One region of the Quadrisphaera sp. KR29 genome, then DNA from elsewhere that is predicted to be linked to it. Evidence: riboswitches for the same ligand, from Rfam matches in the RefSeq annotation. Region 1 holds a riboswitch; each other region holds the start of a gene.
The links. A riboswitch is a leader RNA that binds a small molecule or an ion and turns the genes downstream of it on or off. The one in region 1 is predicted to bind S-adenosylmethionine.
Positions count from the first base shown of each region.

Region 2: linked by a shared signal. The riboswitch ahead of ACUN9U_RS06245 (methionine ABC transporter ATP-binding protein) and the one ahead of ACUN9U_RS16165 (ABC transporter ATP-binding protein) in region 1 are both predicted to bind S-adenosylmethionine.
Region 3: linked by a shared signal. The riboswitch ahead of ACUN9U_RS15245 (MetQ/NlpA family ABC transporter substrate-binding protein) and the one ahead of ACUN9U_RS16165 (ABC transporter ATP-binding protein) in region 1 are both predicted to bind S-adenosylmethionine.

Region 1 covers NZ_JBQXXG010000022.1:10,978-13,228, forward strand. The annotation lists gene ACUN9U_RS16165 (ABC transporter ATP-binding protein) at 17-865, opposite strand; SAM riboswitch class I at 871-968, opposite strand; gene ACUN9U_RS16170 (BlaI/MecI/CopY family transcriptional regulator) at 1,338-1,709, shown strand; gene ACUN9U_RS16175 (M48 family metalloprotease) at 1,721-2,251, shown strand, end outside.
Region 2 covers NZ_JBQXXG010000005.1:99,544-101,794, forward strand. The annotation lists gene ACUN9U_RS06240 (maleylpyruvate isomerase N-terminal domain-containing protein) at 1-689, opposite strand, end outside; SAM riboswitch class IV at 825-936, shown strand; gene ACUN9U_RS06245 (methionine ABC transporter ATP-binding protein) at 1,231-2,251, shown strand, end outside.
Region 3 covers NZ_JBQXXG010000018.1:58,160-60,410, reverse strand. The annotation lists gene ACUN9U_RS15250 (methyl-accepting chemotaxis protein) at 1-972, shown strand, start outside; SAM riboswitch class IV at 1,132-1,241, shown strand; gene ACUN9U_RS15245 (MetQ/NlpA family ABC transporter substrate-binding protein) at 1,371-2,251, shown strand, end outside.

The DNA of each region.
Region 1 (2,251 bases):
GGGGACCGTGCCGGGCTCAGGCCCGGGGGACCCCGAGCAGCTCGAGCAGCTCGGCGCGCAGCGCGGCCAGGTGGGCGTCACCGCGGTCGCGGGGGTGCGCCACCTGCACGGCGGTGGTGCGCAGCACCCCCGCCCCGGCCTCGGGGGCAGCGCCCTCCGGGCGGCCCAGGACGACGACGCGGTCAGCCAGGTGGAGGGCCTCGTCGACGTCGTGGGTGACGAGCAGGACGGTGGTGGGCGTGGCCGCCAGCACCTCCAGCAGGAGGTCCTGCATCGTCAGGCGCGTCAGCGCGTCGAGCGCGGCGAAGGGCTCGTCCAGGACCAGCACGCCCGGGCGGCGGGCCAGCGCCCGCGCCAGGGCGGCGCGCTGCGCCATGCCTCCTGAGACGCTGCGCGGCCGGTGGCCGGCGAAGCGCGACAGGCCGACGACGTCGAGCAGGGCCGCCACGCGCTCGCGGCCCTCCTGCGCCGGGGTGCCGCGCGGCAGCCCCAGGGCGGTGTTGCCGGCGAGGGTGCGCCACGGCAGCAGGCGCGGCTCCTGGAAGGCGACGGCGCAGCGGGGGTCGTGGTCGCGCACCGGGCCGCCGTCGAGCAGCACCCGGCCGGCGTCGGGGGAGTCCAGGCCGGCGACCGCGCGCAGGAGCGTCGACTTGCCGCACCCGGAGGGGCCCAGCAGGGCCACCACCTCTCCTGCGGCGACGTCGAGGTCCACGCCCTCCAGGACGACGTGGTCCCCGAAGCGGCGGCCGACCCCCTCCAGCCGGACGGGGACCGGCGAGCCGGCCCCACCGGCTGCCGAGGGGTGCGGGGGCTGGGCGGCGGCCCCGGTGCGGGTGCGCGAGGGTGCGCTGACGGCGCTGGACACGACGGCCTCCATCGGTCCTGGCGGTAGCACCGGTCCGAGGGAGCACCTCGGGTGGTTGCTGCGGCGTCGCTGAGCCAGGTCTCTCGGCCGCTCGGGATGGTCGGGCCCGATGGTACGGGGTCCGCGGGGCAGGTCGGCCCTCCAGGTCCCCCGCGGAGCCCCGCGGCGGCTGCGGGGCCGGTCCCGGTCCGGGCCGGGTGCTCGCCCGGGGGCTGCGGCCCGTGACGGCCCGTGCCCCCGCGGCGTCCGCTCGGGGGAGGGTCCGCGCCCGCGCCGGTGACCGCGTCGCCCGGTCGGAGTGCTGCTCGGTGGACAGGTCCCCGCGCGCCCGACAACCTCGCCGACGTGGACACCGCGACGGAGCAGCTGATCGCCTCTCTCGAGGCGCTGCTCGACGCCGCCAGCCTGGACGGGCCGACCACGCAGGTCGTCCCACTGGAGGACTGGGCCGCTGAGCAGGCATGATGGCGGTGTGGTGACGGCAGGCGCGCGGCGCGGGCGAGGTGACCTCGAGCGGGAGGTGCTCGCGGCCCTGGGCGCCGCAGGAGCCCCCGCCACCCCCGCGGAGGTGCGCGAGCGCCTGGCCGGGGACCTCGCCTACACCACGGTGATGACCACCCTGGCGCGCCTGCACGAGAAGGGCCTGGTGCTGCGCGAGCGCGACGGGCGGGCGCACCGCTACCGGGTGGCCGACGCCACCGAGGTCGCCGCGGCGCGGATGCGCCGGACCCTGGAGTCCAGCGAGCGCCGCGAGGCGGTGCTGGCCCGCTTCGTCGGCGACCTCGCCCCGGAGGACGTGCCCGTGCTCGAGCGGCTCCTGCGCGACGCCGAGCGGCGCGGCTGAGGCCGCAGGCGGTGGTCTACGCCCTGCAGGCGCCCCTGGTCGCCAGCCTGTTGCTCGCGCTGGGAGCCCCGGCGGTGGCGCGCCGGTGCCCGCCCCGGGCCGCCACGGTGGTGCTCGCCGCGTGCGCCGTCGGCTGCGCCCTGACCACCGCGCTGGTGCTGCTGCTGCACCTGGTCGTGCTGGTCGCCCAGCTGCCCGCGGTCGCCGCCCGGGCCGCGTACGACGCGGGCCGCCTCGCCCACCACGTGCCGGTGCCGCAGCAGGCCTCGCTGGTGGCCGTGGCCGTGCTGCTGGCCGGTGCGCTGCGCGCCGCTGCGCTGCACCGGCGCCGCGCGCTGGCCCTGCGGGCGGCTGACGACCTGTGCGCCCGCCTGGGCGGGCGGGTCGGGGGCGTCGTGGTCGTCGACGACGGCGCGGAGGCCTTCGCCCTGCCCAGCCGGGGAGGACGCGTCGTGGTGTCCCGGGCCCTGCTGGAGGCCCTGCCCGGTGAGGAGCAGGCGGCCCTGCTGGCCCACGAGCGCGCCCACCTGCACGACCACCAC
Region 2 (2,251 bases), on a different contig from region 1:
AACCGGCCGGTCGCCAGCTCGGCGTCGAGGGTGGTGCGCCCCCACACCAGGAGCAGCAGCGCCGGTGCGGGGCCGCGCAGCTCCGCGGCTGGCTGAGGAGCGCCCGCACCGCCGAGCAGGCTGCGGCCGGACGGGCTCTCGAGCGCCAGCGCCCCCGGCAGCGCCGGGGTGCGTCCCAGGCGCACCTGCCGCGGGAGCATGACGTCGGCGACCTCCGCCACACCGTCCGCGGCGACGTCCTCCCCCAGCCACGTCGCCGGGTCGGGAGCAGCGGCGAGGCCGGCGGCCGCGAGCGCGGACTCGGCGTCCCAGCGGTGCAGGGCGGTCTCGTGCGCCTGGCGCCGCGCCCAGAAGGCGGCCGTCGCGGGCGCCTCGGCGGCGGCGAACGTCCAGCAGGGCGCCGCCGGAGACAGCGAGGCCAGCGCCGCCACGAGCTCTCCGGCTCCGACGGCGAACCACGCGGGCACGGCGTCGTCGTCCGGCGGTCCTGACGGCTCGCCACCGGGAGAGCCGTCGGGGGCCGTGCCCAGTGCTGCCCGCGCCCAGCGGTGCACCCCTCCGGTGTGGCGCGCGAGGTCGGCCAGCGTCCACCCCGGGCAACCGGGGACGACGACGGCGAGGCCCTCCGGCCGCAGGGCCGCGGCGAGCCGCCCGGCCTCCCGCTCGACCAGGTCCGCGGCGCGCGCCATCTCCACACGCGGACGCTAGCGGCCCAGGCGGTGCCCGCGGCACACCCGGCCCCGACAGCGGACGCCGAGGTCCCGCCACGCTGGTCGTGACACAGCGTTGACTCTCGGGCGACCGACCCGCTACGGTCCTGCCAAGGTCATGAGCGCCAGCGCCAAGCCCCGGCTCGCTGGCCGGCAACCCTGCTCGTCATGGGGTGCTCCGGGTGAAGACCAGGTCCGTGCCCACCGGCACGGGCAAGGACGACTCAGAGGAGCCGACGTGCTGACGCACGCCCCCACCAGCGGCGACTGTCGCTGGCGACGCGCCTGACCGCAGCCCGCTGACACGGCCGGCCCTCGGCCCCAGCGCACGCACCGCTGACCGCTCGTCCCTGCTCGGAGCGTCGGCAGCGGTCGCTGCCCCGCGCGTCGCACCTCTCCGCGCCGCTCCCCCGGCGCCCCCCCACCCACTGCTCGCGCTCACTGTGCGTGACCGCCGAGCGGCGATGCCCCCTGCCCGGAACGCCCCACCCACCACCTTGGAGGCCACGGTGATCGAGCCGTGATCGAGCTCAGGTCGCTCACCAAGACCTACGGCGAGGGCCAGCACGCCACCACCGTGCTGGACTCCCTCGACCTCACGGTCTCCCCCGGCGAGATCACCGCCGTCGTCGGCCCGTCCGGCGCCGGCAAGTCCACGCTCGCCGCCTGCACCACGCTGCTGGAGCGCCCGACCTCGGGCTCCGTGCTCGTCGGCGGGCGCGACCTCACCGCCCTGTCCGAGCGCGACCTGCGCGAGGCCCGTCGCGGCATCGGCACCGTGTTCCAGGCCGACGGCCTGCTGACACGCCGCACCGCCGCACAGAACGTCGAGCTGCCGCTCAAGCACCTCGGCGTGGTGCCTGCGCAGCGCAGAGCGCGGGTCGCCGAGCTGCTGGAGCGCGTCGGCCTGGCCGACAAGGCCCACCGCCACCCGCACGAGCTGTCCGGCGGCCAGCGCCAGCGCGTGGGCATCGCCCGCGCCCTCGCGCTGCGGCCGAGCGTGCTGCTCTCCGACGAGGCCACCTCCGGCCTGGACCCGCAGGCCACGGCGAGCATCGTCGCGCTGCTCAAGGAGCTGCGCGACGACCTGCAGCTGGCCGTCCTGTTCATCACCCACGAGATGGACACCGTCGTCGCGGTGGCCGACACGGTCGCCCGGCTCGACCACGGCCGCATCGTCGAGCACGGCGCCCTGGTGGACCTGCTCCACACCCCGGCGTCCCCGCTCGGCCGGGAGCTGCTGCCGCGGCGCGCGCACGCGGGCGCCACCGAGGAGGGCCGGCAGCGGTCGGTGTGGGTGGTCAGCCACGCCGGCACCCGCGTCCCGACCGACTGGCTGGTCCGCGCCTCCCGCGCCCTCGGCACCGACCTCGAGCTGCTGGGCGCGTCGCTGAGCACCGTGGCCGGGGTGGCCGTCGGCCACGCCGTCGTCGGCGCCCCGGCGCACCTGGACGACGACGACGTCGAGGCCGCTCTCGTCGGCCTCGGGCTCCACGCCCAGCGCGAGGCCTCCGACGCCGCCGACCAGCGCGCCGCTGCCC
Region 3 (2,251 bases), on a different contig from region 1:
GTGACCACCGTCGTGACCGCCGTCAACACGGCCACGACCCGCGAGCAGGTGCTCAGCTCGGCGCTGGACTCCGTGCGCTCGGCTTTCGGGTGGGCCTACGGCTCCTACTGGGCCATGGCCGAGGACGAGCCCGTGCTGCGCTTCGTCCAGGAGTCCGGGTCGGCCGGCGAGGAGTTCCGCAGGGTCACGCTGGCGGCCTCCTTCGCCGAGGGCGTGGGCCTGTCGGGCCGGGCCTGGCGGGCGCGCGACCTGGTGGCGGTGGAGGACCTCGGGGAGCTCAAGGACTGCGTGCGGGCGCCCGCCGCCCAGCGCGCCGGGGTCCGCTCCGGCGTCTGCTTCCCCGTCATCACCGCAGGCAGCGTCGTCGGCACCATGGACTTCTTCACCACCACGACGACGACGCTGTCCGCCTCCCGCGAGGCGGCGCTGCGCCAGGTCGCCGACATCGTCTCGCTGCGCCTGGAGTCCCTCCAGCGCTCCGAGGACGACGCCGCCGCCGCCAGCGCCCTGTTCGACACCGTCTCGCGCCTGCGGTCGGCCTCCGAGGACGCCGCCCGGGTGGGGCAGGCGGGCGCGGCGCAGGCCCAGGCCGTGGAGGCCGAGGTCGCCGCGCTGAGCGCCGCGTCCGCGGCCATCGGCGACATCATCAAGGTGATCTCCTCCATCGCCGCCCAGACCAACCTCCTGGCGCTCAACGCCACCATCGAGGCCGCCCGCGCCGGGGAGGCCGGCCGCGGCTTCGCCGTGGTGGCGGGCGAGGTCAAGGAGCTGGCGCGCGCCACCGCCGAGGCCACCGAGCAGGTGGCCCAGCGGATCGCCGACATCCAGCGCTCCTCGGAGTCCGTCGCGGAGGGCATCACCACCGCCGCGGCCACCATCGGCCAGCTCGACGCCGTCCAGGCGCGCACCTCCGACGTGCTGGCCGAGCAGGCCTCCATGGCCGGCGCCTTCCAGGCTGGTCAGCGCCGCTGAGACCCGGGGCACCCGCACCCGGCTCCCCCCACCGCCCGCCCCTGGCTCTCTCCCACCGCCCGCCACGCCGCCCGTCCCGCCGTCGCGGGGCGGGCGGTCCGCGTGCGCCGCGCACCCCGGTTTGACGCCCGCCGGACGGCGTCCGTACCGTCTGGACCAGGTCACGAGCGACAGCGCGAAGCCCTGGCTGGCTGTCCGGCAACCCTCCTCCGCGGCGGGGTGCTCCAGGTGACGACCCGGCCGTGCGACCAGCACGGCAAGAGCGGACCCGCCCGAGGAGACGTCGTGAGGACACCACCGCCTGCGCCGCGCGCACGGCGCTGTCCCCGCTGACCCCCTCCCCGGCCCCCCGCCGCGCCCGCGCACGGCACCACGTCCCACGCACCCCAGGGAGAGCCATGTCCAGCCCCGCCCCCAGCAGCAGCGGCCCCGCCCTGCCCGACAAGCCGAAGCGGAAGGCGCCGGTCGCGGCGATCGCTGCGGCCGCCGTCGTCCTGCTCCTCCTCGTGGGCGGGGGTGTCTGGCTCGCGAACCGCGGCGGCGACGACGCGCCCGCCGCGGCTGCTGGTGGCGGCGCCAGCTCGACGGGGGAGTACCGCAGCAGCGTGAAGATCGGCGTCTCCGACAGCGCCCTGCCGTACTGGGAGACCTACACGGAGCTGGCGGAGAGCGAGCTGGGGGTCGACGTCGAGCTGGTGAACTTCTCCGACTACAGCCTGCCGAACCCGGCGCTGAGCCAGAGCCAGGTCGACCTCAACCAGTTCCAGCACATCCAGTACCTGGCCAACTACAACGTCACCTCCGGTGACGACATCGAGCCCGTCGGTGCGACCGCCGTGTACCCCCTGCCGCTGTACTCGACCACGGTGAGCGACGTCGCGGCGCTGCCGCAGGGCGCCGTCGTCGCCGTCCCGGACGACGCCATCAACGAGGCACGCGCCCTGCTGCTCCTGCAGTCGGCCGGCCTGGTGCAGCTGGACGGCGGCGGGACCGCCTTCTCCTCGGTCGACGACATCACGAGCGCGAAGGTCGAGGTCACGCCGATCTCCGCCGACCAGACCGCCCGCGCCCTCCAGAGCGGCTCCGCGGCAGCCGCCGTCGTCAACAACAACTACGCGACCGCCGCCGGCCTGACCGCCGACCAGGTGATCGTCGCCGACGACCCGGCCGCACCGGCCGCCGCGCCCTACGTCAACATCTTCGCCGCGCGCGCCGCCGACGTGCAGGACCCCACCTACCTCGCGCTGGCGGAGCTGTGGCACGACCCGCGCGTGCAGGA